Regions from separate parts of the Thermomonas aquatica genome, predicted to be linked through region 2. Evidence: predicted binding sites of a transcription regulator. Region 2 holds the regulator's gene; the other holds the start of a gene.
What was found. The regulator HrcA, encoded in region 2, represses chaperone genes, less so after heat shock. The targets are predictions, from matches to a motif close to TTNGCACTCNNNNNNNNNGAGTGCNAA.
Positions count from the first base shown of each region.

Region 1 (14,358 bases), 980 kb from region 2:
CGCGGGTCTGTTGCTGCGGCGGTTGCGTGCGTTCGGCATCGCCGGAAGGTGGGGCATCGCTTGCGGTGGCATCGCTTGCCGGGGCCGCTGCGATCGGCGCATCGCTGGCAGTGCCCGGATCGGCATTGGCGCCTGCGGCATCGCCGCCCGCCGCCGGCGCGATGGCCGCGGCCGGCGTGACCGTGCCCGCCGGCAGCGACACCGCCAGCCGCCGGGTCATCGGCGGATAGCAGATGCCGCCGTCCTGGCAGCCCTGCAGGCCCAGCACCAGCGTGCCCTTGGCGGCATCGGTCACGCGGCGGGTCACCGGCAGCGCGATCTCGACCTGGTCGAAATACACCGCGACATTGCCGAAATGCTCGTCGCGGTAAGGCTGGGCCTTCGGCAGTTTCGATGCCGGCGGCAACGAGGCGGACAAGCCCTTGCCGGCGTCCAGCTTCACCGACAGCTTGTCGCGGTAGAGGTAGTAGCCCTTGGCCGGGGTCAGCCGCAGCAGCAGCCGGTCGCCGCCATCGGCGATGACCTCGCTGGTGAAGGCGCGTTCCACCGGCAACGGCGCGGCATCGACCGCGCCCGCGTCGTTGCCGCCCAGGCCGAACAGCCCGCCGCCCTTCTTCGCGAAACCGAAGCCGCCGTCGCCGGCGGCTTCGCCCGGCAGCGCGACCTTCAGCGTGCGCGTCTGCGGCGGATAGCAGACGCCGGCATCGGCGCAGCCCTGGTATTTCACGGTCAGGGTGGTCGTGGCCGCACCCGCGGCGGGGGTGCCGCGCAGCGTGCCGACCAGTTGCCGACGATAGGTTTCGACATCGCCGAAGAATTCGTCGCGATGCTTGTCGCCGGTCGGTAGCGCCAGTTTGGCGCCGGTGAAGGCGGCATCGGCCTTGACCGAGGTGCGATGGCGGTACAGGTAGTAGCCCTTGGCGATCTGCCAACGCACCTCGATGCGATCCGGCGCGGTGGCCTGCGCGGACAGCACGAAGACCTCGTCGACCGGCGGCAACTCGACATCGGCCGCGACGGCGGGCAGGGCCATCGCCAGCGCGAAGCCAGCCAGCCAGCGACGGAAACGGGACAACGGCATTCGGTCAGTCCTTGCGACGGGTTTCATCGGCCAGCCACTGCAGGTACCCGGGCAGGCCAAGCGCGGGTTCGACCGCCAGCAGCTCCGGCAGTTCATACGGATGCAGGTCGCGCAGGCGATCCTGCAGGGCGGGGTAGGCCTCGCGGCTGGTCTTGATCAGCAGCAGGACTTCATCCGCGGTCTCGACCTGGCCCTGCCAACGGTAGATCGAGCGCATCCCCGGCAGGATGTTCACGCAGGCGGCCAGCCGTTCCTCCACCAGCGCGCTGGCGATGCGCCCGGCGGTATCGGCGTCGGGGCAGGTGCAGTAGCAGAGCAGCGCAGTCATCCGCATAGGGTAGCGGCAGCCCCGGGCCGGCGAACCTGCCGAAGGTTCGCGAATGGTTGCCGTTTGCCCTTGAAAGCCCCGCCAGCCGCCCCATCTCGGTGCCATGCCGGGTTCGCCCGGTGCTGTTGTCCGCAATTTGGCACTCGCTTCGACCGACTGCTAAAATCGCCGGGTTTTCCCACGTCAATCAACCATTTACGAGGTTGCCATGTCCAATATCAAGCCGCTGCACGACCGCGTGGTCATCAAGCGCATGGAAGAAGAGAAGTTGTCCGCCGGCGGGATCGTGATCCCGGATTCGGCCACCGAGAAGCCGATCAAGGGCGAAGTGATCGCCGTCGGCACCGGCAAGGTGCTGGACAACGGCCAGGTCCGCGCGCCGCAGGTCAAGGTCGGCGACAAGGTCCTGTTCGGCAAGTACAGCGGCACCGAAGTGAAGCTGGACGGCGTCGAGCTGCTGGTGGTGAAGGAAGACGACCTGTTCGCGATCCTCGGCTGATCGCGCGTCGCTTCCCCGCATTCCCTATCTACTGAATTCTCATCGAGGTAATTGCAATGGCTGCCAAGGACATTCGTTTCGGCGAGGACGCGCGCTCCAAGATGGTGCGCGGCGTCAACGTGCTCGCCAATGCCGTCAAGGCCACCCTGGGCCCGAAGGGCCGCAACGTCGTGCTGCAGAAGAGCTACGGCGCGCCGACCATCACCAAGGACGGCGTCTCCGTCGCCAAGGAAATCGAACTCGCCGACGCGTTCGAGAACATGGGCGCGCAGATGGTGAAGGAAGTCGCCTCCAAGACCTCCGACAACGCCGGCGACGGCACCACCACCGCCACCGTGCTGGCGCAGGCGTTCATCCGCGAGGGCATGAAGGCGGTCGCCGCCGGCATGAACCCGATGGACCTGAAGCGCGGCATCGACCAGGCCGTGAAGGCCGCGGTCGGCGAGCTGAAGAACATCAGCAAGCCGTCGTCGACCAGCAAGGAAATCGCCCAGGTCGGCGCGATCTCCGCGAACTCGGACGCCAACATCGGCGACCTGATCGCGCAGGCGATGGACAAGGTCGGCAAGGAAGGCGTGATCACCGTCGAGGAAGGCAGCGGCCTGGACAACGAACTCGACGTGGTCGAGGGCATGCAGTTCGACCGCGGCTACCTGAGCCCGTACTTCGTCAACAACCAGCAGTCGATGTCGGCCGACCTGGACGACCCGTTCATCCTGCTGTACGACAAGAAGATCTCCAACGTGCGCGACCTGCTGCCGGTGCTGGAAGGCGTGGCCAAGGCCGGCAAGCCGCTGCTGATCGTGGCGGAAGAAGTGGAAGGCGAGGCGCTGGCGACCCTGGTGGTCAACACCATCCGCGGCATCGTCAAGGTCTGCGCGGTGAAGGCCCCGGGCTTCGGCGACCGTCGCAAGGCGATGCTGGAAGACATGGCGATCCTGACCGGCGGCGTGGTGATTTCCGAGGAAGTCGGCCTGTCGCTGGAGAAGGCCACCATCAAGGACCTGGGCCGCGCCAAGAAGATCCAGGTGTCGAAGGAAAACACCACCATCATCGACGGCGCCGGCGAAGCCGACGGCATCCAGGCCCGCATCAAGCAGATCAAGGCGCAGATCGAGGAGACCTCCTCCGACTACGACCGCGAGAAGCTGCAGGAGCGCGTGGCCAAGCTGGCCGGCGGCGTGGCGGTGATCAAGGTCGGCGCCGCCACCGAAGTCGAGATGAAGGAAAAGAAGGCGCGCGTCGAAGACGCCCTGCACGCGACCCGTGCGGCCGTCGAGGAAGGCATCGTCCCGGGCGGCGGCGTCGCCCTGATCCGTGCCAAGGCCGCGATCGCCGGCATCAAGGGCGTGAACGAAGACCAGAACCACGGCATCCAGATCGCCCTGCGCGCGATGGAAGCCCCGCTGCGCGAGATCGTGACCAATGCCGGCGACGAGCCGTCGGTCATCCTCAACCGCGTGGTCGAAGGTTCCGGTGCGTTCGGCTACAACGCCGCCAACGGCGAGTTCGGCGACATGATCGAGTTCGGCATCCTGGACCCGACCAAGGTCACCCGCACCGCGCTGCAGAACGCCGCGTCGATCGCGGGCCTGATGATCACCACCGAAGCGATGGTGGCCGAGGCCCCGAAGAAGGACGAGCCGGCGATGCCGGCCGGCGGTGGCATGGGCGGCATGGGCGGCATGGATTTCTGATCCGGCCCGCCACGTCAGCCTGAATGCGAAGCCCGGCCTTGTGCCGGGCTTCGTTTTTGCGGCAGAGTGCGGCGCATCTAAGGAAGGAGCATGCCCGCGCCATGAGTCGCCATCCCGCGCCGCCGAAGCCCTTGCTCTTTTCGCGCCGTCAAGCACTGGCGATGTTGTCGTCGTCCATCGCGCTGGCCGCATGCGGCGGCGGGGGCGGCAGGTCCAGTCCCGGGCCGTCGCCGTTGCCACCGCCGGTGACGCCGCCCCCGCCGGCAGTGAATGGCCCGGCCTGGTTCAGCTACGGGCACGATGCGCAGCACACCGCGGTCAGCGCGATCGCCACGCAGGACCTGGCGCGCGTGGCATGGACGACGCCGGTCGACCTGGCCCCGCAATACACACCGTCCGGCGCGCTGCTCACCCACTACGGTTCGCCGGTGGTGACCACCCACAACACCGTGCTCATCCCGGTGAAGACGACGGCCACCGGCGCTTACCGCGTGGAAGGCCGCAACGGCGCCAACGGCGCGCTGGTCTGGCAGGCGAATACCGACTACGTGACCCCGCCGCACAACTGGGTTCCGCCCTACAACCTGCTGCTCACCCCGCAGGGCCGGTTGTATGCGCCGGGCGCCGGCGGCAAGTTGCTGATGCGGGCCGACGGCGACGCCGCCACCGGCACGTTCACGCCGCAGGTGTTCTACGGCGCCGCGCAGTACAACGCCAATCCGGCCGCGTTCGACGCCACCGTCTTCATCAACACGCCGGTGACCGCGGACGCGCAGGGCAATCTGTTCTTCGGCTTCCAGGTGACGGGGAGCAATCCGGCCGGGCTGGTGAGCGGCATCGCCCGCATCGCCGCGGACGGCACCGGCACCTGGGTCGGCGTCGCCGCCGCCGCCGCCGATCCGACCATCGTGAAGCCGGTGCTCAACTGCGCGCCGGCGCTCTCCAACGACGGCAGCACCGTCTACATCGCGGCGAATCGCGGCGCGACCAGCGCGACCCAGAACGGCGTGCTGCTCGCGCTCAACAGCACCACGCTGGCCACCCGCGCCAGCGTCGCCCTGATGGATCCGAACCTGGGCGTTCCTGCACGTCTCAGCGACGACGGCACGGCGACGCCGGTGATCGGCCCCGATGGCCACGTGTTCTACGGCGTGCTGGAACGCACGTTCGGCACCCACAACGCGCGCGGCTGGCTGCTGCAGTTCGATGCCATGCTCAATCCGGTGGGCGTGCCGGGCAGCTTCGGCTGGGACGTGTCGCCGAGCGTGATCCCGGCATCGATGGTGCCGTCCTACACCGGCGCCTCGACCTACCTGCTTGCGCAGAAGTACAACAACTATGCCGGCGTCGGCACCGGCATCGGGCTCAACCAGCTGGCCATCCTCGATCCGGGCGCGAGCCAGGCCGACACGATCGTGCCGGCCATGCAGGTGATGAAGGAAGTGCTCACCATCCTCGGCCCGACGCTGGACGTCGGCTCGACCACGGCGCGGCGCGAATGGTGCATCAACACCATGGCCGCGGACCCGGCGCGCAAGTCGATCCTGGCCAACAACGAGGACGGCATCCTGTATCGCTGGGACCTCACCACCAACACCTTCACCCAGAACGTGCGGCTCAACGCCGGGCTCGGCCAGGCCTATACGCCGACCCTGGTGGGTGCCGACGGCGGGGTCTACGCGATCAGCAACGCGACCCTGTACGCGATCCGCGCCTAGCGGCGGAACGGATCGCCGAAGCGCGGATCCGTTGTCAGCGCGGGATCGTCCAGCGTCTTCAGGAAGGCGACCAGCGCGGCGCGGTCGGTCGCATCGAGGTGCAGGCGTCGTGGCGCGCCGCCGTCGCGCAGGCGAGGGTCGAGCGCCGGGCCGTCCTGGATTCCCGAAGCGTAGAAATCGATCACCTCGGCCAGGGTCGCGAAGCGGCCGTCGTGCATGTACGGCCCGCTCAGGCCCACGCTGCGCAGCGATGGCGCCTTGAACAGCCGCGTCTCGCCGGCATCGAGGCCATTGCTGCGCGCATCCGCGGCCAGGGCGAAGGTCGGCGGCCGGTGGCAGGACGCGCAGCCGGCGCCGCCCTGGTCCACGGAGGTCATGAACAGGTGGCGGCCGTGGTTCTCCTGGGCAGTGAAATTCGGCAGGTCGACGTCCAGCGCCCGGTTCGGCGCGGTGGGCGAGAACACCCGCGCATAGCCGGCATCCCAGCGACTGTCGTGCGAGACCATCGCCCGCACGAACTGGGCCAGCGCCTGCTGGATGCGCGGCTCGCTGATCGTCGCGCTGCCGAACGCCCAGGCGAACAGGTCCGGGTAGTAAGCCGTCGCCGCCATCTTGCGGAGCAGGGCATCGATGCCGCCCGCGGTCTCGCCCCAGCCCATCTCGACCAGGCTGTGCAGCGGCTGGCTCGCCTGCGCTTCCGCGGTGGGCATGCGCCGGTCCCAGAAGGCGCTGCCCGGCCGCCAGTAACGCAGGTTGCCGAGCCGCATGGCATGGAAGTCGGTGGTGCCGGCGGTGCTGATGCCGTTGCTGAAGCGCAGCGGATCGGTGAAGCCGATGCGTTGCTGGTGGCAGGCGGCGCAGGAGCTGCGGTTGTTGGTGCTCAGCCGCAGGTCGTGGAACAGCACCCGCCCGAGCGTCGCCACCCGGTCGTCGCCGGGGTTGGACGCCGGGCTGTTGTCGAGCGCGGCCACCGTCCCGTCGAAATAGGCGGGCAGCGGCGGCGCGGCGTAATTGGCGACCTGCGCGAAATCGATGCGGGTGGCGGCGGCGACGCCCGCCGGAGTGGGGGACGGGACGTCCTCGCGGCCGCATGCCGCCAGCGCCAGGATCGCCGCGGCGCAGGTGAGCGCCCTGATGCTTCGCAAGCCCGTCCTCTCCCGGTTCGTCCGCGATTCATCCTAGCCGGTTTGCCGAGGGTCGCCAGCATCGCCGCACCCGCCGCCGCCTCGATCGCCGGTCCGAGAAGTACGGGCCGGCGCCGATGGGCCAGCGGCAGGGATTTCCGATCCGCGGTTGCATGCATGCCCTTGCATCGACATGCCGCCTCGGCTTCGGCGGCCTTTCCTTCGTGCGGACCTCGACTGGGTATGCTTGCCGTACGTGTGTGGTCGGAGCCGCTGCATTGCTTTCCGCTTGTGTCATCACTCAGCCCGCGTCCGTCGCGTTTCCGCCGGCTGCCCGTCTGGCCGCGGAGGCGACGCGTCGATTGTCGATGGGCGACCACGACCAGGCGCGGCGTGCCTATGCCGAAGCGTTGCGACGGGCCTCGACCTGGCAGTGCTGGTCGAACCTGTCGGCGCTCGCGCTGGGACTGAAGGATTTCGATGCCGCGCTCGCGAATGCGCGCAAGGCGATCGGCATGGCGCCGGCGCAGGCGGAGGCGTGGGTGAACGCAGGGGTCGCTTGTTGGCATGCCGGAGCGCGCAAGGACGGCGCACGGGCAATGGCGCATGCAGTCGAACTCGCGCCCGCGAACGCAACGGCGGCGATCGACTACGCCTACATGTTGCGTAGCGTGGATCGCGTGACCCAAGCCTACGAGGTGATGCGCGCGGCGCGCGAATGCGGCACCCGGACGGCGGCGCTGTTGCGGGCGATGGCGGAGTTGGAGCGGATCCTCGGGCGGTTCGGCGATTGCCGCCAGCATGCGTTGGAGGCATTGCAGTTGATGGCGAACGAGGGATTGCCGAGTCCGGCACTGCCCGAGCTGCCCGCGCAGCTTCCCCATTCGCTCGAGGCATGGCGCGGGGTGCTGGAGGATTGCCTGCGGAGGCTGGCGCCCCTGCGTTGCGATCCATGCATGGCGGGTGGCGCGGTGCGCATCTACGCGTTGCACGGCGGGCTGCCAGAACCGCGCAAGGATATCGACATCGTCGTCGATAGCCGGGTCGGCCACGACGCGCTGCGCGCCGCCTTCGCCGACGGCTACCGTCCGTTCGCCCGGCAAGGGCAGATTGCCCCGAGTGGCGGCGCGATCGGCGTGCTCGGCCTGGTGCACGAGGCCAGCGGCATTCCGATCGACATCATGCTGCAGGACCGGAGCGGCGGGCGCTGGCGGGGCTCGTTTGGCGCCCCGGATCACCTGGTGTTCGACACGCCCGCATTCTCGATCGTCGAGGAAGCATGCGCGGGAATGCAGGTGCCGTTGCCGCTACCGCAGCCGCTCGACGAATACCTGCAATGGATCTACGGCGACGACTGGGCGCTGCCTACCCAGATGGTGGCCGGCACCCCGGTGCCCCGGGAATTCATCCAGAAGGGCTTGCACAGCCCGGGGATCGCGTCGGCGAGTCGCCCGGCAGCGCTCAACCGCGCCCTGCTGTCGCTTCTCACGGCCTTGCACGAGGGCCAGATGCGGTCGGCGGCGGCGTTGTGCCACCAGATCCTCGCCGTCGAACAGCAGGACGCGGTGCGCGAGGTGCAAGCACGGTTGTCGGGCGGTCGGATTCGGTAACATGCGCGGCGCTCTCAGGGGGCATCGTGAGCCAATTGCAGTGGAACGTCCGGGTCGCGCGATCCCCGGAGCCGGCGGCGGATGCCATCGTCCAGGCCGCCAGGTCGCTCGACGCGGGGGATAGGCAAGAGGCCGAACAGGGCTATCGCAAGGCGCAGAAAGAGGCCTTGCGCCATCCCGCGAGCTGGTCGAACCTCGCCGCGCTCGGCATCGGCCTGGGCGATGCCGCCGGCGCGCGCGCGCATGCGCAGCGCGCGCTGCAGCTGGACAGTCGCCATGCCGACGCCTGGGTGAATTACGGCGTCGCCAGCTGGATGCTGCAACGACGGCGCGATGCCGCGCAGGCCATGCACCAGGCGCTGGTGCTGGTGCCCGGCTTGGAAGCGGCGGCATTGAACTATGCGCAGATGCAGCGCGCGGTGGGGCGGGACGACCGCGCGCTGGAGGTCCTGCGGGATGCCGCGGCGCGGCTGCCCGGCAATTGGCAACTCGCGCTCGCCCACGCAGAGCAGGCGCGCCTGCGCATGTGCCACGACGAGGCGCGCGCAGCCGTGTTGCAGGCCTTGCGCGGTCTGTCCGCAGCGACGGATTTCGCTGCGCCGGGACGAAGCGGCCTGCGCCCGCCGGCGGATGCCGGGGTGACGGCGGTGCTGCACGACACGTGCGCGCAGCTCGATGCGCTGGGCGTCGGCTATCACCTGACCGCGGGCGTCCTGCTGGCGATCGTCAAGGACGGGCGGCCGTTCCCGCACGACAAGGACATCGACCTGGCCCTCCCCGACCTTTCCGAGCACGGCCGCGAGCGGGTCCGCGCGCATTTCGCCGCCAATCCGGACTATCGCGCGTTCCCGCCGCCGCCGTCGGCGCCTGTCACCGTGATCGGACTGCTGCATGTCGCCAGCGGCATCGGCGTGGACCTGATGCTCCCGCGCAGCGGGCCGGACGGGCGCATGCGCAACCAGATGGGCTGGCCGGACCAGTTGGCCTCCGAAATGCCCGCGTACCGGATCGGGACCTTCCATTGGGATGGCCGCGACTGGCCGGTCCCGGAGCCGCTGGATGCATTCCTGGGCGCGATGTACGGCGCCGATTGGCGCGAACAGCGGCGGGTGGATGCCGGTATCGAATACGACCGCTGCTACAGCGACACCATGCTGTCGAACCCGAGCCGGACAGCGGAGTCCTTGCCGCGCGCGGTGACGCTGGGCCTGTTGCGGCTGGCGCATGCGTTGCGCGGGCGGGAATGGGCGCGCGCGGTGGCCTATTGCGCGCAACTGCTGGCGCGCGAAGACCTGGCCGAAGTGCGCGGCCTGCTGGCCAGGCTGCAGGCCGCCGGCCATGACGGGCTGCGTTTCGATGGCTGAAGTCGAAGTGTCATGCCTGATTCCCTCGGCGGGCAGCGGTGATCGGCTCGGGCTCGGCTGCAAGGGTTTCCTGGAACTGGCCGGGCGGCCCCTGCTGCGCTGGCTGGCGGACAAGGGGCGCCGGGTCGCGGATGAAGTCGTGGTCGCGGTGCCGGCCGACCGGCTCGACGAAGCCAACGCGCTGTTGCCCGATTGCCGGGTGATCGTCGGCGGCGAAACCCGCCACGACAGCGTGGCCCTGCTGGCCCGCGCCGCGCGCGGCGACTGGTTGCTGCTGCAGGATGCTGCCAGGCCGTTCTCCAGCATCGCGCTGTGTGCCGCGGTGCTGGCCCGCGCGCGCGAAACCGGTTGCGCCGGCGCGTTCGTGGATCCCGAAGTGCCGGTGGCGCGGCTGCGCGACGGCAAGGTGGCAGCGGTCCTGCTGCGCCACGAAGCGGGCGTGTTCCAGTCGCCGCAGGCATTCTCGCGCGAGACGATGCGCAGGCTGCTGGCGCATGCGCAGGAACGCGGCTACCGGCCGCAATCGACCTTGCAACTGGCGATCGACGCGGGAATCGAGGTGGCCGCCGTCGCCGGCGAGAAACACAACATCAAGTTGACCACGCCGATCGACTGGCGGGTCGCGACATTGCTGGAGGAATACCTGACATGAGCAGTGGCAACATGCCGCGCACGCAGCACCCCGAACTGTTCCAGTGGCAAGCCCGGTTGTCGCCGGCGGATTACCTGCGGGCGACCTATCGGGTGGCGTCGCAACACGACGGCGTCGCCACCGCGATGGCGATGGCGATGGAACAGAGCGCGGCGACCACCGCGATCCGCGGGCACGTCGAACCGGCGATGCTGGAGGACTGGACGATCCGCGTGCTCGACGTGCAGGCGGATGGCGATGCCGCGGGCGCGGTGGCGCCCTACCACCTGCAGACCGAGGTGTACGCCGACGAGGAAGGCGGCGAAAGCGCGTGGCGCGTCGAACTGGCCATCCCCCGGCGATTGCTGGCCGGCAAGCCGGCCCAGCTGTGGAACGTGGTGGTCGGTGAAATCCCGCGGCTGGGGTTCCTGACCCGGTTCCAACTGGCCGCGCTGGCGTTGCCGGAAGGTTTCGGGCCCGGTCCGGGCTTCGGCGTGTCCGGCATCCGCGCCATGCTGGGAATCGAGCGCGGGCCGGTGTTGTGCCGCTCGATGCGGCCCGCTGTCGGCCTGGACACCGACACCATGGCGCGGCTCAACCGCGAGGTGCTGGAAGGCGGCTTCCACATGGTCAAGGACGACGAATTGCAGGTGTTCGCGGATGGCGGGGATTTCGCCCGCCATGTACAGGCGATGGTGGCCGCGCGCGATGCCGCGCGCGCGGCCAGCGGCCAGCGCAAGGGCTACCTCGCCAACCTGATCTGCGAGCCCTGGGAACTGCAGTCGCGCTGGGAGGTCGCGTGCGAGGCCGGCGTGGACGCGGTGCTGGTGGCGCCCGGCATCCAGGGCATGGGCACGCTGGAGATGCTGGCGCGCCAGCGGCGCATGCCGATCCTGGCCCACAACACCTTCAGCGACCTGCTCACCCGCAATCCCGGCTGGGGCGTCGCGCATCCGGTGATGTGCGCCTTGCACGAGGCCTTCGGCGCGGACTGGGTGGTGACCTCGGGCGAGTACGGCGCGCATGACGGCGCCGGCATGGCCGATGCCTGGCCGTTCGCGCGACCGCAGCGGGCGATGCCGATCCTGCAGGGCGGCAAGTCGCCCGACGGACTGGCGCGCTACCGCGCGGCGATCGGCAGCGACGACTACATGCTGATCGTCGCGTCCTGGGTGGATGGCCATGCGCAGGGCATGCGCAACGCCGCCGGCATCTTCCGCGACGCGCTGGACCGGCAGGCGCCGGGCTGAGCCGGATGGGCGTGTCCGCCATCGGATGGCGGATGCGTTGGCATGGGCAGAGGCATCGTCGATGCCGATCGCGAGGTGGCCCATGCCCAAGAACATTGGCGGAACCGTCGGTCGCGGCGGCAGGAATTTCCCCGCGCTGGACGTGATGACCGTGCAGTACCTGCTCAACTGCGTGCCTGCCGCAGCCGGCGGGCCGATGCAGGAGCTGGCGGTGGATGGCGCGGCGGGCCCGAAGACCATCGCGGCGATCGAGAAATTCCAGCGCGGCAATGGCTGCGTCTGCGATGGCCGGGTGGATCCGGGCGGCGCCACCTTGCGCAACCTGCAGGCCAGGGCGAACGACCCCTACCCGAACCAGCCGCTGAGCCCCGCCGCTGCGAAAGGCCCGGCCAATCCATTCGGGCAGAAGGGCTTCGGCCAGCCGGGCGGCAAGGGCGGCGGTCCCGGCGATCCGTTCGGGCAGAAGGGCTTCGGCCAGCCGGGCGGCAAGGGCGGCAGTCCCGGCGATCCATTCGGGCAGAAAAGCGGTGGCGGCATGCCGCCCGGCGGGGGCGGCGGATTCCCGTTCCCGCAGAAGGGCGGCGGTGCCAAGGGCTATTGAGGCCGCGCATGGTTGGGGCGGCTGACCCGGGCGAGGACGCCACCGCCTTCGTGCGCGAAGTCCTGATGCCGGGCGGACCGTGGCAGCAACCCCGGCTCGAGGCCGGGGCCAGTGCGTTCCGGCTGCGCCTGGATCGCTCGCGGATCCACCGCTGGGGCGTGTACGCCGACCAGGACATCCCGGCGCGACGGCGGGTGATCGAATACACCGGCCAGCGGATCGGCCTGCGCGAAGGCTTCCGTCGCCGGCTGCGTCCGCAGTTGTACCTGTTCCGCTGCAGCGCGCGCCGGCTGATCGACGGCGGCATCGGCGGCAGCGGCGCGCAGTACATCAACCACGGCTGCGAACCGAACCTGGCCGCCCGCTTCGACCACCGCCGGGTATTCCTGCTCAGCCTGCGGCCGATCGCCGCGGGCGAGGAACTGCTGTTCGACTACCACCTGCGCGGCGAGATCGACCCGATTCCCTGCCGTTGCGGCGCGGCGCTTTGCCGGGGCTTCCTCAACGAGCCGGAGCCGGGCTGAAGCACGCTTCCGTTTTCCGCGCCGGACAGGGATCATCGGCGGCAAACGAGGCGAAGGCGGTACCCGTGCGCGAATCCCGGAACGACGATGTCCTGATCATCGGTGGCGGCCACAACGGCCTGGTCTGCGCGGCCTATCTCGCGGCCGCGGGACTGAAGGTGCGGGTGCTGGAGCGCCGGCAGCTGGTCGGCGGCGCGGCGGTGACCGAGGAATTCCACCCCGGCTTCCGCAACTCGGTGGCCAGCTACACGGTCAGCCTGCTCAACCCGAAGGTGATCGCCGACCTGCGCCTGCACCAGCACGGCCTGCGCGTGGTCGAGCGCCCCTACGCGAATTTCCTGCCGTTGCCGGACGGACGCAGCTTCCGCCTCGGCGGCGGCCACACCGAAGCCGAGATCGCCAAGTTCGCGCCGGGCGACGTCGCGCGCTGGGCCGGCTACAACGCGATGCTGGATCGGGTGGTCGCGGTGTTGAAGGAGCTGGTGCACCTGACCCCGCCGAACATCGGCGAGCGCATCGCCTTCGCCGACTGGCTGAATTCCTACGCGGTGGCCAAGCGGCTCAAGCACCTCGACCTGCGCGGCCGCCGCGACCTGCTCGACCTGTTCACCAAGTCGGCCGGCGAATTGCTCGACCACTACTTCGAGGGCGCGCCGCTGAAGGCGGTGCTGGGCTGGGATTCGGTGGTCGGCAATTTCGCCAGCCCCTACACCCCGGGCAGCGCCTACGTGCTGCTGCACCACCTGTTCGGCGAAGTGAACGGCAAGACCGGCGTGTGGGGCCATGCGATCGGCGGCATGGGTGCGATCACCCAGGCCATGCGCAAGGAATGCGAGGCGCGCGGCGTCGCCATCGAAACCGATGCGGAAGTCGCGCGACTCATCGTCGAGAACGGCAAGGCGGTCGGCGTCGCGTTGGCCGACGGCCGCGAGCTGCGCGCGGCCACCATCGCCAGCAACCTCAACCCGAAGTTGCTGTACACCAAGCTGGTCGAACGCGGTCAACTGGACGACGACACCGCCAACCGCATCGAACGCCATCGCAACGGTTCGGGCACCTTCCGCATGAACGTGGCGCTGAGCGAACTGCCGGATTTCACCGCGATGCCGGGCACGCAACAACAGCCGCACCACTCCAGCGGGATCCTGATCGGGCCGTCGCTGCAGTATTTCGAGCAGGCGTATTTCGACGCCAAGTCGAAGGCGCACAACGCCGGCTGGGCGCGCAAGCCGATCGTCGAGGTGGTGATTTCCTCCACGCTGGACGACACCCTTGCGCCCGCCGGCCAGCACGTCGCCAGCCTGTTCTGCCAGCAGGTGAACCCGGAGGTGGAGGGCGGCTGGGACGCGCACCGCGATACCGTGGCCAGGTTGATGATCGATACCGTCAACGACTATGCGCCGAACTTCGCGCGCAGCGTGCTCGGTTACGAAGCCTTGAGCCCGCTCGACTTGGAGCGCCGCATCGGCCTGGTCGGCGGCGACATCTTCCACGGCGCGCTCGGCCTGGACCAGATGTTCAGCGCGCGCCCGCTGCTGGGGCAGGGTAATTACCGCGGTGCGTTCAAGAATCTCTATCTCTGCGGTTCCGGCGCCCATCCGGGTGGCGGCGTGACCGGCCTGCCGGGGCGCAATGCCGCGCGCGAGATCCTGAAGGACTTGCGCAAGGGGCCGCGTCCGGATTGAGTCGCTGCGCGCGTTGATCCGGGACGACGCACCCCGGAGTCCACCCATGGGCCGCACCCCGCTGTTCCGCCTGCTGCAACGCGCCGCCGCCATCGCCCGCGCATCGCGCCACGTGCGCATGCCGCTCGACGAATTCCACGATGCCGCGCGCGCGCAGCGCATCGACCATCGTCGTCGTCGCCTGCTGCAATCGGCGGGCGCCAGCGCATTGCTGGCCGGTTGCCAATCGCTGCCGTTGCCGATGCG
Region 1 is NZ_CP040871.1:2,228,189-2,242,546, forward strand. It holds gene FHQ07_RS10540 (protein-disulfide reductase DsbD family protein) at 1-1,075, opposite strand, end outside; gene cutA (divalent-cation tolerance protein CutA) at 1,086-1,409, opposite strand; gene groES (co-chaperone GroES) at 1,618-1,908, shown strand; gene groL (chaperonin GroEL) at 1,965-3,605, shown strand; gene FHQ07_RS10560 (hypothetical protein) at 3,851-5,323, shown strand; gene FHQ07_RS10565 (cytochrome-c peroxidase) at 5,320-6,468, opposite strand; gene FHQ07_RS10570 (hypothetical protein) at 6,816-8,057, shown strand; gene FHQ07_RS14405 (tetratricopeptide repeat protein) at 8,084-9,421, shown strand; gene FHQ07_RS10575 (IspD/TarI family cytidylyltransferase) at 9,414-10,073, shown strand; gene FHQ07_RS10580 (RuBisCO large subunit C-terminal-like domain-containing protein) at 10,070-11,302, shown strand; gene FHQ07_RS10585 (peptidoglycan-binding domain-containing protein) at 11,385-11,903, shown strand; gene FHQ07_RS10590 (SET domain-containing protein) at 11,912-12,427, shown strand; gene FHQ07_RS10595 (phytoene desaturase family protein) at 12,493-14,112, shown strand; gene FHQ07_RS10600 (FAD-dependent oxidoreductase) at 14,159-14,358, shown strand, end outside.
Region 1: a site for HrcA is predicted at 1,546-1,572, ahead of groES (co-chaperone GroES). Genes of this name have one in related genera too.

Region 2 (14,358 bases):
AGCGCGCGCAGCTTGGCGCCGACCGCCGCGGCGACCGCGCCGCCGATGCCGGAATCGACCTCGTCGAACACCATCGTCGGCACCGCATCCAGGCCCAGCGTGGCCACTTCGATCGCCAGCGAGAGGCGTGAAAGCTCGCCGCCGGAAGCCACCTTGCGCAACGGCCGCGGCAACTGGCCGGCATTCGCCGAGACCAGGAAATCCGCGCGTTCGGCGCCATTGGCATCCGGCGCGTGCGGGTCGGCGGTCGCTTCCAGCGCCACCTCGATCCGGCCGCCCTCCATGCCGAGTTCGGCGATCAGGGTTTCGACCGCCTGCGCCAGCGCATCGCCGGCCCTGCGGCGCGATGCGCCGAGCCGCGTGGCCGCGGCGTCCCAGTCGGACAGGGCCGAGGCGATGTCGCGGTCGAGGCGTTGCAGGCGCTGATCCGCATCGGCCAGCGATTCCAGTTCCAGCGCCAGCGCATCGCGGTGCGCGGCCAGCCTGTCCGGCGCGACCCGGTGCTTGCGCGCCAGGTCCTGCACGCGCACCAGCCGCTGCTCGATCTCCTGCAGCGCCTCGGGGTCCAGGTCCAGGTCGCCGCGGATGCGTTCGAGCAGGCCGAGCGCCTCGTCCAGCTGGATCGCGGCCGAATCCAGCATCGCGTCCACTTCGTCCAGGCGCGGTTCGTTGCCGGCTTCGCGCTGCAGGCCGGCACGCAACCGCTGCAGTTGCGGCGCCAGCGCCTCGTCGCCGCCGAGGCGCTGCAGCGCCTGCTCGCAGGCGGCGATCAGCGAGGCCGCGTGCGCATGCCGGCGATGGCTGGCATCGAGTTCCGCAAGCGCCCCGGGCTCCAGCGTCTCCGCCTGCAGTTCGTCCAGCTGGTGCGCCAGCCAGGCCTTGCGCTCGGTCACGTCGCCGCGGGCGAGCAGGGCATCGCGTTCGTCGCGCAATCCGCGCCAGCGGAGCGCGGATTCGCGCGTGGCCGCAAGCAGCGCCGGGTGTTGCGCATAGGCGTCCAGCAATTGCGTCTGGGTGGCGCGCGACAGCAGCGCCTGTTGTTCGTGCTGGCCGTGGATTTCCACCAGCAGCGCGGCAAGCTCGGCCAGTTGACCGATGCTCGCCGCACGCCCGTTGATCCAGGCGCGCGAGCCGCCGTCCGCGCGCAGGGTGCGGCGCAGCTGGCAGTCATCGCCATCGTCGAGTTCGGCTTCGCGCAGCCAGTCGCGCGCCGCCGGGCAATCGGCCAGCGAAAAGCCGGCTTCCAGTTCCGCGCGCTCGGCGCCGTGGCGCACCGCGCCGGCATCCGCGCGCGCGCCGCAAAGGAAGCCCAGCGCATCCACCAGCAGCGACTTGCCGGCGCCGGTCTCGCCGGAAATCACGGTCAGGCCCGCGCCGAATTCCAGCTCGGCATGGGCAACCACGGCGAAATCGCGGATGGACAGGCGGCTCAGCATCGGCGCGCATTGTGCCTGTTCGATGGGCGGATTCGATAGCGCTTGCACGCGGGCGGAACGGCGCTTACAACATCGGCATGGCACGCCCCACGGCCTCCGGCATCGCCGACGATCCGCGCGCGCGGCAATTGCTGCGCACGCTGGTGTCGCGGCATATCCGCGACGGCGAGCCGGTGGGCTCGCAGACCCTGGCCCGGCATGCCGGGCTGGACGTCAGCCCGGCCACGATCCGCAACATCCTGTCCTCGATGGAGGATGCCGGCCTGCTGGCCGCGCCGCACAGTTCCGCCGGGCGGATTCCCACGGCGCAGGGTTACCGGCTGTTCGTGGACGCGCTGCTGCAGGTCAAACCCTTGCCGGAAGGCGATCTGAGCCGGCTGCGCAGCGAGCTGCCGGCCGGCGCGGGCACCCAGGCCCTGCTCGGTAGCACCAGCGAGCTGCTGTCGGCGATGACCCATTTCGTCGGCATGGTCAGCGTGCCCGGGCGCGAGAGCTTCGCCTTCCGCCAGATCGAGTTCGTGGCGCTGGATCCGCAGCGGGTGCTGGCGATCCTGGTGTTCGCCGATGGCGAGGTGCAGAACCGGATGGTGCAGGTGCGCCGCGCGTTCGACCCGGCCGAGCTGGAACAGGCCGCGAACTACCTCAACACCCATTTCGCCGGGCAGCCGCTGGCGCAGATCCGCGCCGCCCTGCTGCGCGACCTGCGCAATGCGCGCAGCGAGATGGACCGGCTGCTGGCCAGTTCGATCGAACTGGCCGAACAGGCGTTCGCGCCGAGCCGGGACGACATGCTGGTGGCCGGCCAGACCCGGCTGATGGGCCTGCAGGACATCAACGACCTGGAACGCCTGCGCGCCCTGTTCGAGGCCTTCGCCGAAAAGCGCGAACTGCTGCAATTGCTGGAACGCACCGCCAAGGCGCCGGGCATGCGGGTGTTCATCGGCGAGGAAACCGGGCTGGCGCCGCTGGAAGGGATGTCGCTGGTGACCGCGCCCTACGGCAGCGGCGGGCGCATGCTGGGGGTGCTGGGGGTGATCGGCCCCAGCCGGATGGCCTACGAGCGGGTGATCCCGGTGGTCGAGGCCACCGCGGCCGTGCTCGGCGCGGCGCTCGCCCCCGACGCTTGAATCCGTCGGGCCGCGGCCCCATAGCCTCGGTGGACGCGGCACCGGGCCGCGAATGACGACTCCCAAGACATGAGCAACGACCCGATGCAGGATGCACTCGACACCGCCGGCGATGCGCCGCAGATCGACGAACTCGAGGCGCTGCGCGCCGAACTCGAGCAACTCAAGGCGCAATCGCTGATCGAGCGCGCCGACCTCGAGAACCAGCGCAAGCGGCTGGCCCGCGAAATCGAGCAGGCCCGCAAGTTCGCCAACGAGCGCCTGCTCGGCGACCTGCTGCCGCTGTTCGACAGCATGGAAGCCGGCCTAGCCAACGCCGCGGCGGACGATCCGTTGCGCGCCGGCCTCGAACTCACCCTGCGCCAGCTGCATATCGTCGCCGGCAAGAACGGCCTGACCGAAGTCGCCCCGGCCGCCGGCGATGCCTTCAACCCGGAGCACCACCAGGCGATGGGCATGGTCGATGCCGAAGGCGTGGCCCCGGGCGCAGTCGCGCAGACCTTCCAGAAGGGCTACGTGCTCAACGAACGCCTGCTGCGGCCGGCGCTGGTGATGGTCGCCAGGCACGACTGAACGGCATCGACACGCGGCCCTTGAAGCCGCGCGCCAAAGCCCCACATCACGGTCATCGGCGCACGGCGCCCCCGACATTCAAAGATTCCAGAGGGAACACACATGGCTAAGATCATCGGCATCGACCTCGGCACCACCAACTCCTGCGTCGCCATCATGGAAGGCGGCAAGGCCAAGGTCATCGAAAACAGCGAGGGCGACCGCACCACCCCGTCCATCGTCGCCTGGACCAAGGACGGCGAAGTGCTGGTCGGCGCGTCCGCCAAGCGCCAGGCCGTCACCAACCCGAAGAACACCTTCTACGCGGTGAAGCGCCTGATCGGCCGAAAGTTCACCGACGCCGAAGTGCAGAAGGACCTGGGCCTGGTGCCGTACGCGATCACCCAGCACGACAACGGCGATGCCTGGGTCGCGCTGACCGACGGCAAGAAGCTGGCGCCGCAGGAAGTCTCGGCCAAGGTGCTGGAGAAGATGAAGAAGACCGCCGAGGCCTACCTAGGCGAGCCGGTCACCGAGGCGGTGATCACCGTGCCGGCCTACTTCAACGACAGCCAGCGCCAGGCGACCAAGGACGCCGGCCGCATCGCCGGCCTTGAGGTCAAGCGCATCATCAACGAGCCGACCGCGGCCGCGCTGGCCTATGGCCTGGACAAGGGCGACGCCAAGGACCGCAAGATCGCGGTGTACGACCTCGGCGGCGGCACCTTCGACGTGTCGATCATCGAGATCGCCAACATCGACGGCGAGAAGCAGTTCGAGGTGCTGGCCACCAACGGCGACACCTTCCTCGGCGGCGAGGACTTCGACAAGCGCGTCATCGACTACCTCGTCGACGAGTTCAACAAGGAGCAGGGCATCGACCTGCGCAAGGATCCGCTCGCCCTGCAGCGCCTGAAGGACGCGGCCGAGCGCGCCAAGATCGAGCTGTCCTCCAGCCAGCAGACCGAGGTTAACCTGCCGTACGTGACCGCCGATGCCAGCGGCCCGAAGCACCTCAACATCAAGCTGACCCGCGCCAAGCTGGAAGCCCTGGTCGACGACCTGGTCAAGAAGACCATCGAGCCCTGCCGCATCGCGCTGAACGACGCCGGCCTGCGCGCCAGCGACATCAGCGAGGTGATCCTGGTCGGCGGCCAGACCCGCATGCCGAAGGTGCAACAGGCGGTCACCGAGTTCTTCGGCAAGGAACCGAAGAAGGACGTGAACCCGGACGAGGCCGTGGCCGTGGGCGCCGCGATCCAGGGCGGCGTGCTGCAGGGCGACGTCAAGGACGTGCTGCTGCTCGACGTGACCCCGCTGTCGCTGGGCATCGAGACCATGGGCGGCGTGTTCACCAAGATCATCGAGAAGAACACCACCATCCCGACCAAGGCCAGCCAGACCTTCAGCACCGCCGAGGACAACCAGACCGCGGTCACCGTGCACGTGCTGCAAGGCGAGCGCGAGCAGGCCCGCTACAACAAGTCGCTGGCCAAGTTCGACCTGACCGGGATCGAGGCGGCGCCGCGCGGCATGCCGCAGGTGGAGGTGAGCTTCGACATCGACGCCAACGGCATCCTGCACGTCAACGCCAAGGACAAGAAGACCGGCAAGGAACAGAAGGTCGAGATCAAGGCCGGTTCCGGCCTGTCGGACGACGAGATCCAGCGCATGGTGCAGGACGCCGAGGCCAACCGCGAGGAAGACAAGCGCTTCCACGAGCTGGTCACCGCGCGCAACCATGCCGACGGCCTGATCCACGCCACCCGCAGCGCGATCAAGGACAACGGCGACAAGGTGCCGGGCGACGTGATCGGCCGCGCCGAAGGCGCCATCGCCGAGCTGGAATCCGCGATCAAGGGCGACGACAAGGGCCAGATCGAGGCCAAGGCCAAGGCGCTGGAAGAGGCCGGGCAGGCCTTGTTCGCGGCGGTGGCCGCGGCCGGCCAGCAGGCTGGCGGCGATGCCGGCGCAGGCCCGGCGGCGGGCGGCAACGACGACGTGGTCGATGCCGAGTTCACCGAGGTCAAGGACGACAACAACAAGGCCTGATCGCGGCAGCGAGGCAGGAAACGCGACGGGCAGGCCAGTGGTCTGCCCGTCGCCGTGAGGGAAGTTGAGTACGAATGAGCAAGCGCGACTACTACGAAGTGCTGGGCGTGGCCCGCAATGCCGGCGACGAGGAGCTGAAGAAGGCCTACCGGCGCGCGGCGATGAAGCACCACCCGGACCGCAACCCCGGCGACAAGGCCGCCGAGGCCGCGTTCAAGGAGTGCAAGGAAGCCTATGAAGTGCTGAGCGACGGCGGCAAGCGCCGCCTGTACGACCAGCACGGGCATGCCGCGTTCGAGCACGGCATGGGCGGCGGCAACGCCGGCCCAGGCTTCCACGACGTCGGCGACATCTTCGGCGACATCTTCGGCAACATCTTCGGTGGCGGCGGCGGGCGCCAGGCCCCGCGTCGCGGCGCCGACGTCGGCTACGTGATGGAACTGGACCTCGAGGAGGCCGTTGCCGGCATCGAGAAGCGCATCGAGATCCCGACCCTGGCCGAATGCGCGCCGTGCAAGGGCTCGGGCTCGGCCGACGGCAAGGTCGACACCTGCGCCACCTGCCACGGCCGCGGCCAGGTGCGCATGCAGCGCGGGCCGTTCGCGATGCAGGCGGCCTGTCCGCACTGCGGCGGCAGCGGCAAGACCATCGCCAACCCGTGCCAGCAATGCGACGGCGCCGGCCGGGTGGAGGAAGACAAGACCCTGTCGGTGAAGATCCCGGCCGGCGTCGACAATGGCGACCGCATCCGCCTGGCGGGCGAGGGCGAGGCCGGTCCGGCCGGCACCCCGGCGGGCGATCTCTATGTGGAAGTCCGCGTGCGCCCGCATGCGATCTTCCAGCGCGACGGCGACGACCTGCATTGCGAAGTGCCGATCCGGATCTCGCAGGCGGCGCTCGGCGATACCGTGCGCGTGCCCACCCTGGGCGGCGAAGTCGAGCTGCGCATCCCCGCCGAGACCCAGAGCGGCAAGGTGTTCCGCCTGCGCGACCGCGGGGTGAAGTCGGTGCGCAGCCGCGCCCCGGGCGACCTGTACTGCAAGGTCGCGGTGGAAACCCCGGTCAACCTGACCGCAGAACAGCGCACCCTGCTGGAACAGTTCGAAGCCAGCTTCAGCGGCGAGGACGCGCGCCGGCATTCGCCGAAGTCGGCCACCTTCCTCGATGGGGTCAAGGGCTTCTGGGACCGGATGGTGTCGTGAGCGCGGCCAGGGCGGAATGACTGCATACGATTGCAGTCATCCGCGCCCGCGTCGAAACATGACGCTGGTCAACGACTTGTGACGAAATGTGACGTAACGTGTAAGGTGCGGTCAGTCGTCTCCAGGCACCTCGATGTCCCTTGATCCCCCCGCCAATCCGTTCGGCCAAGGCCGGCAAGACCCGGCCCTGCTGCTCGACGCGCTGCAGAAGGTCGCGCTCGAAAAGCTGAAGCCCGCGCTCGATGCCGCGCTGGGGCGGGTGGACGACTATCTTTTCCAGCGCAGCGAATCCGGCCACGACGATTTCGGCCTGAACGCGTTGCGCGACCTGCGCCGCGCCCGCAGCCAGATCGGCCAGCGCTTCGAGCAGGGCTTGATCGCCGGCTTCCGCGCACTGATCGACCCGCGCGCGGGCATGGGCGGCGCCGACAGCGGCTTGCTGGCCCTGGTCAGCGAGGACGCCCTCGAGGAACAGCTGGCCAACGAACAGTTGGCCGCCAGCCTGACCCGGATGCACGCCCCGGAGTTGGAAGTGCTGGGCAAGCGCATCGCCCACCTGGCCGGGCGCGACTCGCTGGACGCGCTCGACAACCCGATGAACCCGGCCTTCATCGCCGCCCTGCTGCGGCGCGCGCTGGAAGGCGTCGATCTCGATGCCGGCGTGCGCATCGTGGTGTTCAAGTTCTTCGAGCGCGAGCTGGCCATCGCGCTGGGCAGCAGCTACGAGCGCGGCAACACCCTGCTGGTGTCGGCCGGCGTGCTCCCGCAGCTGCGCGCCACGGTCAGGGCGGAAGCGCCGAAACCCGCGGGCCCCGGCGAGCAGGCATTCGATTCCGCCACGCTGCCGGCGATGTCGCATCCGCCGTCGCCGGCGGAGCAGGCGGTGTTCGCCAACCTGCTGGGCCTGCTGCAGGGCTGGCGCACCAGCCAGGGGCCGGCGCTGAACGGCCATGCAGGCCAGGGCGCGGTCGGCCCGGCGCAGACCCTGAGCTCCAACGAGCTGATGTCGATCCTCTCGCTGATGCAGCGCGACGCGCAAAGCGGCTTCGAGCCCGCCAGGCGCAACCCGCAGCAATCGCTGGCCGAGCAACTGCGCCAGGAAGTGTTCGGCGGCGCGCGCAAGCTCGGGGTCCAGAGCGACAACCTGAGCCTGGACGGCCTCGACGAGGATGCGGTCGACCTGGTCGCGATGCTGTTCGACGTGCTGCTCGACGGCCCGCAATACGACGCCGACATCCGCCGCAAGATCGGCCGCATGCTGGTGCCCTACGTCAAGGTCGCGGTGCAGGATCGCCGCATGTTCCTGTTCAAGGAACACCCCGCGCGCAAGCTGCTCAATACCGTCGCCGAAGCCTGCGAAGGCAACCACGGCGAAGCGCCGCAGGAACGCGAACTGCTGGGGCGCGTCGATGGCACCATCGATCGCCTGGTCACCGAGTTCAACGAAGACGTGGCGATCTTCGAGACGCTGGAGCAGGAACTGCGTTCCTACATGGCGCAGCACCGCAAGCGCTTCGAACTGGCGGAAAAGCGCGCGACCGAAGCCCAGCGCGGCCGCGAGCGGCTCGAGCACGCGCGCAGCGCCACCAACGCCCTGCTGGCCCAGCATCGCGGCGAACGCGTGCTGCCGGCGGTGATGACCGAATTCCTGTCCGGCTACACCTCGCACCACCTGATCCAGGTGATGCTGCGCGATGGCCATGGCTCGCCGCGCTACGACGACGCGATGCTGGCGGTCGATGAGCTGATGCAGGCCTTCGACCATGCCGAATTGCGCACCCCGGTCGAGGAACTGCCGGCGCTGCATCGGCCGCGGTTCGAGGCGATCCTGGCCAGTTCCGGCTGCCTCGGCGATGGCGCGGAAGCCGCCATCGATTGCCTGCAGGACGCCCTGGTGCGGCTGGCCAGCGGCGAACGCGCCGCCGACAACACCACCCACATGCCCGAGCCGCAACAGGCGCCGGAACCGGTCGTCCTGCACGAGCCGGAGCCGGTGCTGGAAGTGGTTGCCGGCACCGATACCCTGGATTTCGATGGCGCGGTGCTCGAGCGCATGCGCAAGCTGCAGGTCGGCGGCTGGATCCAGCTCGCCACCTCGGCCGATCGCATCGAACCGGCCAAGGTGTCGTGGATCAGCCCGATCTCCGGCCGCCTGTTGCTGGTCAACCGCCGCGGCATCCGCGTGCTGGTCGCCTCCGCCGAGGAACTCGCGGCGATGGCCAAGCTCGGCAAGGTCTCGCTGCGCGAAGGCGAAAGCCCGTTCGAGGACGCGCTGCACCAGGTCGCCGGCCGCCTGCAGAACGCGGCGAACCAGGGCTGAGCCAAACGCTCGGCGGCACCGCTCCGTCGTCCCGAACCCGCCGGTTACACTGCGCCGGCGGCGGTGTGCTGCATGGAGAAGGGAGCGATTGGATGCGAACGATTCTGGGCCTTGTGGCCGCCGTGGCGGCAGGCGTCGGGCTTGCGATGCCGGTCGCGCAAGCGGGCGAGCGCGAACTGTCGCTCAAGGTGGAACGCGAAATCGTCGCCTACACCGTCAATGCGGACGGCAGCTACACCGAAGCGCGCGAACAGACCATTCGGGTCCTGAAGGACTCCGCGCTGGACTCGGCGAAAAGCGCGTCGGTCAGTTACAGCACCAGCATCCAGAAAGCCCGAGATGTCGTGGCCTACACATTGAAGGCCGATGGCCGCCGCATCCCGGTGCCTGCCGGCAATTTCCAGGTCAACAGCAGCGCCGGGCAGAACGGGGACTCGCCGTTCTATTCGGACCAGACCACGTTGACGGCGGTGTTCCCCGATCTCGCGGTAGGCGATGCCACCGTCTTCTCGTATCGCCTCGAGGCCAGCAAGCCGATGTTCGATGGCCAGTTCTCGGTGATCGAGAACTTCAGCCCCACCACGTACTACGGCGACGTGCGGATCAGCATCGATGCGCCGGAATCGATGGCTGCGCAACACGAAGCCTGGCAATTGCACGAAACCGGCGATCGCGTGCGCGACGGCCGCCGCCGCATCGAATGGCAGTGGAGCAACCGCAAGCCTGCGGATCCGGAAAGCCTGCGCGATGGCGTGTTCAAGTACGAGCGCTATCCCGGTTACGCCTATTCCACGTTCGCAAGCTATGCGGCCATCGCCCAGGCGTATGGCGAACGCGCCGAAGCGAAGGCCGCCGTCACGCCGCGCATCCGCAAGCTGGCCGACGACACCGCGGGCGATGCGAAAGAGCCGCGCGAAGCCGCCAAGCGCCTGTACGAATGGGTGTCGCGCAACATCAGCTACGCCGGCAACTGCATCGGCCTGGGCGCGGTGGTGCCGCGCGACCTCGACGTGGTGCTGGACAACCGCATGGGCGATTGCAAGGACCACGCGACCCTGCTGCAGGCCTTGCTGGCCGCGCGCGGGATCGCAAGCACGCAGGCGCTGATCAATGCGGGCGGCAGTTACTCCATGCCGAAGGTGCCGGTGGCATCGGTGGTCAACCACGTCATCAACTACGTCCCGGGCCTCGACCTGTACCTGGATTCCACCGCGGCCACGGTACCGTTCGCCAGCCTGCCCGACGGACTGTACGAAAAGCCGGTACTGCTGGTGTCCGGCCATCATGACGATGCGAAAACCCCGGCGCGGCAGATGGGCAACGACTGGCAGAAGCTGCAGACGCGCCTGTCCATCCTGCCCGATGGCTCGGTCAAGGGCAGCCAGCGGCTGGAATTGAGCGGTCGCCTGGCGGTGGCCGCGCGCGAACAGTTCCGCAACATGCCGGCGGACGATGCCGACAAGCTGGTCAAGCGCTATTTCCGCGGCAGCGGCTACAAGGCCAACGGCAAGCTGCGCTTCGACGACCCGAAACCGATGCTGGAAAAGTTCTGGATCGAAGCCGATTTCGAAGTCGAACGCGCGCTTCCGCTATCCGGCGGCTTGCCCGTGCAGCCGTGGTTCGTCAGCTACGCGCCGGTATCCGGCACGGTGGCGCGCAACCTGGGCGACGAGGAAACGCCTGCGGGCGAAAGCGGTTGCGGCGGCATCCTGACCGAGGAAACCTTCAGCTTCGAGTTCCCGTCCAGCATGCGCATTGCGGCAGTGCCGATGGATGCATCCGTGCAGGAGGGCAACGTGCGCTATGCCGCCACCTTCCGGCAGCAAGGCAACCGCATCGAAGTGAATCGCAGCTTGGACGACCGCACGCCCGGCCCGGTCTGCACGGCGGAATACAACGCGGCGTACGCGAAGACCATGCGCGGCATCTTCCCCGGCCTGCGCCAGCAGATCGTCTACTTGGGCGATGCCGGCAAGGGCGCATCGCCATGAGCGTCCGCTTGCTGATCCATGGCGCCAACGGCCGCATGGGCCAGGCGTTGCAGCGCCTGTGCGACGACCAATCCGGTTGCAGCGTGGTGGCTGCCGTCTCGCGCAAGGTCGGGCCGCGGGTAATCGACGGCATCCCGCAATTCGCCGCCTCCGAACTCGCCGGCGTCCCCGAATTCGACGTCGCCATCGATTTCAGCCTGCCCGAAGGCTTCGATGCGATCCTCGGCCTGTGCGTTTCGCGCGGCAAGCCGCTGGTCTCGGGTACTACCGGGCTGTCGCAGGCGCAACTCGCCGCGCTGGAAGCCGCGTCCGCGAAGATCGCGCTGGTCTGGGCCAGCAATTTCAGCCTCGGCGTGGCGGTATTGCACGATTTGGTCGAACGCGCCGCACGCGCGTTGCCGGGCTGGGATTGCGACATCGTCGAAGCGCACCACACGCGCAAGCTCGACGCGCCCTCCGGCACCGCGTTGACCCTCGGTGCCGCCGCCGGCGAGGGCGGGGCCACCCCGCATTACGCCTCGATCCGCGCCGGCGACATCGTCGGCGAGCACCTGGTGCAGTTCGCCACCGCCGGCGAGCGCATCGAACTGGTCCACCGAGCGACCAACCGCGACATCTTCGCCCGGGGCGCGCTGCATGTCGCAGGCACGATCCGTGGCCGCGCGCCGGGCCGCTATCGGGTCGCCGACCTGCTCTGAGGCTGGCGTCGCGGGCCGCGACCCCGTACAATTCCCGCTCGCCTAAACACCCCAGCTCCGGACCGGCCCCCGCCGCTTCGGCGCTTTTTTGCAACCTGTCTTTTGTGCAACTTTCCGCAGGGCGACGCACTTGAACATACCCGCCATCCTCGCGCTTGAAGACGGCACCGTCTTCGAGGGCATTTCCGTGGGCGCAGCCGGTCTTTCCGTGGGCGAAGTGGTGTTCAACACCGCCATGACCGGCTACCAGGAAATCCTCACCGACCCGTCGTACGCACGGCAGCTGGTCACGCTGACCTATCCGCACATCGGCAACACCGGCTGCACCGACCAGGACGACGAGGCCAGCCAGACCTGGGCCGCCGGCCTGATCGTGCGCGACGTGCCGCGCCGGCCCAGCAGCTGGCGCAGCCAGGTCGCGCTGCCGGAGTGGCTGCAGCAGCGCGGCATCGTCGCCATCGCCGACATCGATACCCGCAAGCTGACCCGCATCCTGCGCGACAACGGTGCGCAGAACGGCGCGCTGCTCGCCGGTTCCGCGCCGAACGACGTGCTCGACGCCGACAAGGCGATCGAAGCCGCGCGCAAGTTCCCCGGCCTGAAGGGCATGGACCTGGCCAAGGTGGTCAGCACCGCGTCTGCCTACCAGTGGCAGGAAGGCCAGCTCGACCTCGACCGCAACGCATTCGTCCGCGCCGAACCGAAGTTCAAGGTCGTCGCCTACGACTTCGGCGCCAAGGCCAACATCCTGCGCATGCTGGCCGAGCGCGGCTGCGACGTGCACGTGGTGCCGGCGCAGACGCCGGCCGCCGATGTGCTGGCGATGCAGCCGGACGGCGTGTTCCTGTCCAACGGCCCCGGCGATCCGGCGCCCTGCGATTACGCGATCGCCGCGATCCGCGAATTCGTCAAGGCGAAGATCCCGACCTACGGCATCTGCCTCGGCCACCAGCTGCTCGGCCTCGCGGTCGGCGCGCAGACCATGAAGATGCCGCACGGCCACCATGGCGCGAATCATCCGGTCATCGACATCGATTCCGGCCGCGTCATGATCACCTCGCAGAACCACGGCTTCTGCATCGACGAGGCCACGCTGCCCGCGAATGCACGCGTGACCCACCGTTCGCTGTTCGACGGCAGCAACCAGGGCATCGAGCTGACCGATGCGCCGGCCTTCAGCTTCCAGGGGCATCCGGAAGCCTCGCCGGGACCGCACGACGTGGCGCCCTTGTTCGACAAATTCATTGCCCTGATGTTGAACAAGCAAGAAGAGGCCCGCTGACATGCCAAAGCGCACCGACCTCAAGACCATCCTGATCATCGGCGCCGGCCCGATCGTGATCGGCCAGGCCTGCGAATTCGACTACTCCGGCGCACAGGCCTGCAAGGCCCTGCGCGACGAGGGCTATCGCGTGGTGCTGGTCAACAGCAACCCGGCCACGATCATGACCGACCCGGAGATGGCCGACGCCGTCTACATCGAGCCGATCAACTGGCAGACGGTCGAGAAGATCATCGCCAAGGAGCGCCCCGACGCGCTGCTGCCGACCATGGGCGGGCAGACCGCGCTGAACTGCGCGCTGGACCTGGCCGACCACGGCGTGCTGGAGAAGTACAACGTCGAGCTGATCGGCGCCAAGCGCGAAGCGATCCGCATGGCCGAGGACCGCGAGCTGTTCCGCGTGGCGATGAAGGAGATCGGCCTGGAATGCCCGAAGGCCGAAGTCGCGCACACGCTGGAGGAAGCGCTCGACATCCAGACCCGCGTCGGCTACCCGACCATCATCCGCCCCAGCTTCACCCTCGGCGGCAGCGGCGGCGGCATCGCCTACAACCGCGAAGAGCTGATCGAGATCGTCAACCGCGGCCTGGAACTGTCGCCGACCACCGAAGTGCTGGTCGAGGAATCGGTGCTGGGCTGGAAGGAATTCGAGATGGAAGTGGTTCGCGACACCGCGGACAACTGCATCATCGTCTGCAGCATCGAGAACTTCGACGCGATGGGCGTGCACACCGGCGACAGCATCACCGTCGCCCCGGCGCAGACCCTGACCGACAAGGAATACCAGCGCCTGCGCAACGCCAGCATCGCGGTGCTGCGCAAGATCGGCGTGGACACCGGCGGCAGCAACGTGCAGTTCGGCATCAATGCCAAGAACGGGCGCGTGGTCGTCATCGAAATGAACCCGCGCGTGTCGCGTTCGTCCGCGCTGGCCTCGAAGGCGACCGGTTTCCCGATCGCCAAGGTCGCCGCGAAACTCGCCGTGGGTTACACGCTGGACGAGCTGAAGAACGAGATCACCGGCGGCAAGACCCCGGCCTCGTTCGAGCCGGCCATCGACTACGTGGTCACCAAGATCCCGCGCTTCGCCTTCGAGAAGTTCCCGGCCGCCGACGCGCGCCTGACCACCCAGATGAAGTCGGTGGGCGAGGTGATGGCGATCGGCCGCAGCTTCCAGGAATCGCTGCAGAAGGCGCTGCGCGGGCTGGAAACCGGCAAGTCCGGACTCGATCCGACCGGCCTCAACCTGACCGATGAAGGCGATCTCGCCACCCTGCGCCGCGAATTGAAGGAGCCGGGCCCGGAACGCATGTTCCACCTCGGCGATGCGTTCCGCGCCGGCATGTCGGTGGAAGAGGTGCATGCGCTGTCGTTCGTCGATCCGTGGTTCCTCGACCAGCTGGAAGAGCTGATCGATGCCGAAGTGGACCTGGTCCATCGCGGCCTGGATGGCCTCGATGCCAGGCGCCTGCGCGCGCTGAAGCGCAAGGGCTTCTCCGACGCGCGCATCGCCCAGCTGGCCGGCACCAACGAAACCGCGGTGCGCGCGCTGCGCAAGGCGTTCAACGTGCGCCCGGTGTACAAGCGCGTGGACAGCTGCGCCGCCGAATTCGCGACGACCACCGCCTACCTGTATTCGACCTACGAGGACGAATGCGAGGCGCAGCCGTCCGACCGCCAGAAGATCATGGTGCTCGG
Region 2 is NZ_CP040871.1:206,768-221,125, reverse strand. It holds gene recN (DNA repair protein RecN) at 1-1,436, opposite strand, end outside; gene hrcA (heat-inducible transcriptional repressor HrcA) at 1,514-2,563, shown strand; gene grpE (nucleotide exchange factor GrpE) at 2,633-3,136, shown strand; gene dnaK (molecular chaperone DnaK) at 3,239-5,167, shown strand; gene dnaJ (molecular chaperone DnaJ) at 5,242-6,369, shown strand; gene FHQ07_RS01015 (DUF1631 family protein) at 6,503-8,689, shown strand; gene FHQ07_RS01010 (DUF3857 domain-containing transglutaminase family protein) at 8,782-10,680, shown strand; gene dapB (4-hydroxy-tetrahydrodipicolinate reductase) at 10,677-11,378, shown strand; gene carA (glutamine-hydrolyzing carbamoyl-phosphate synthase small subunit) at 11,509-12,660, shown strand; gene carB (carbamoyl-phosphate synthase large subunit) at 12,662-14,358, shown strand, end outside.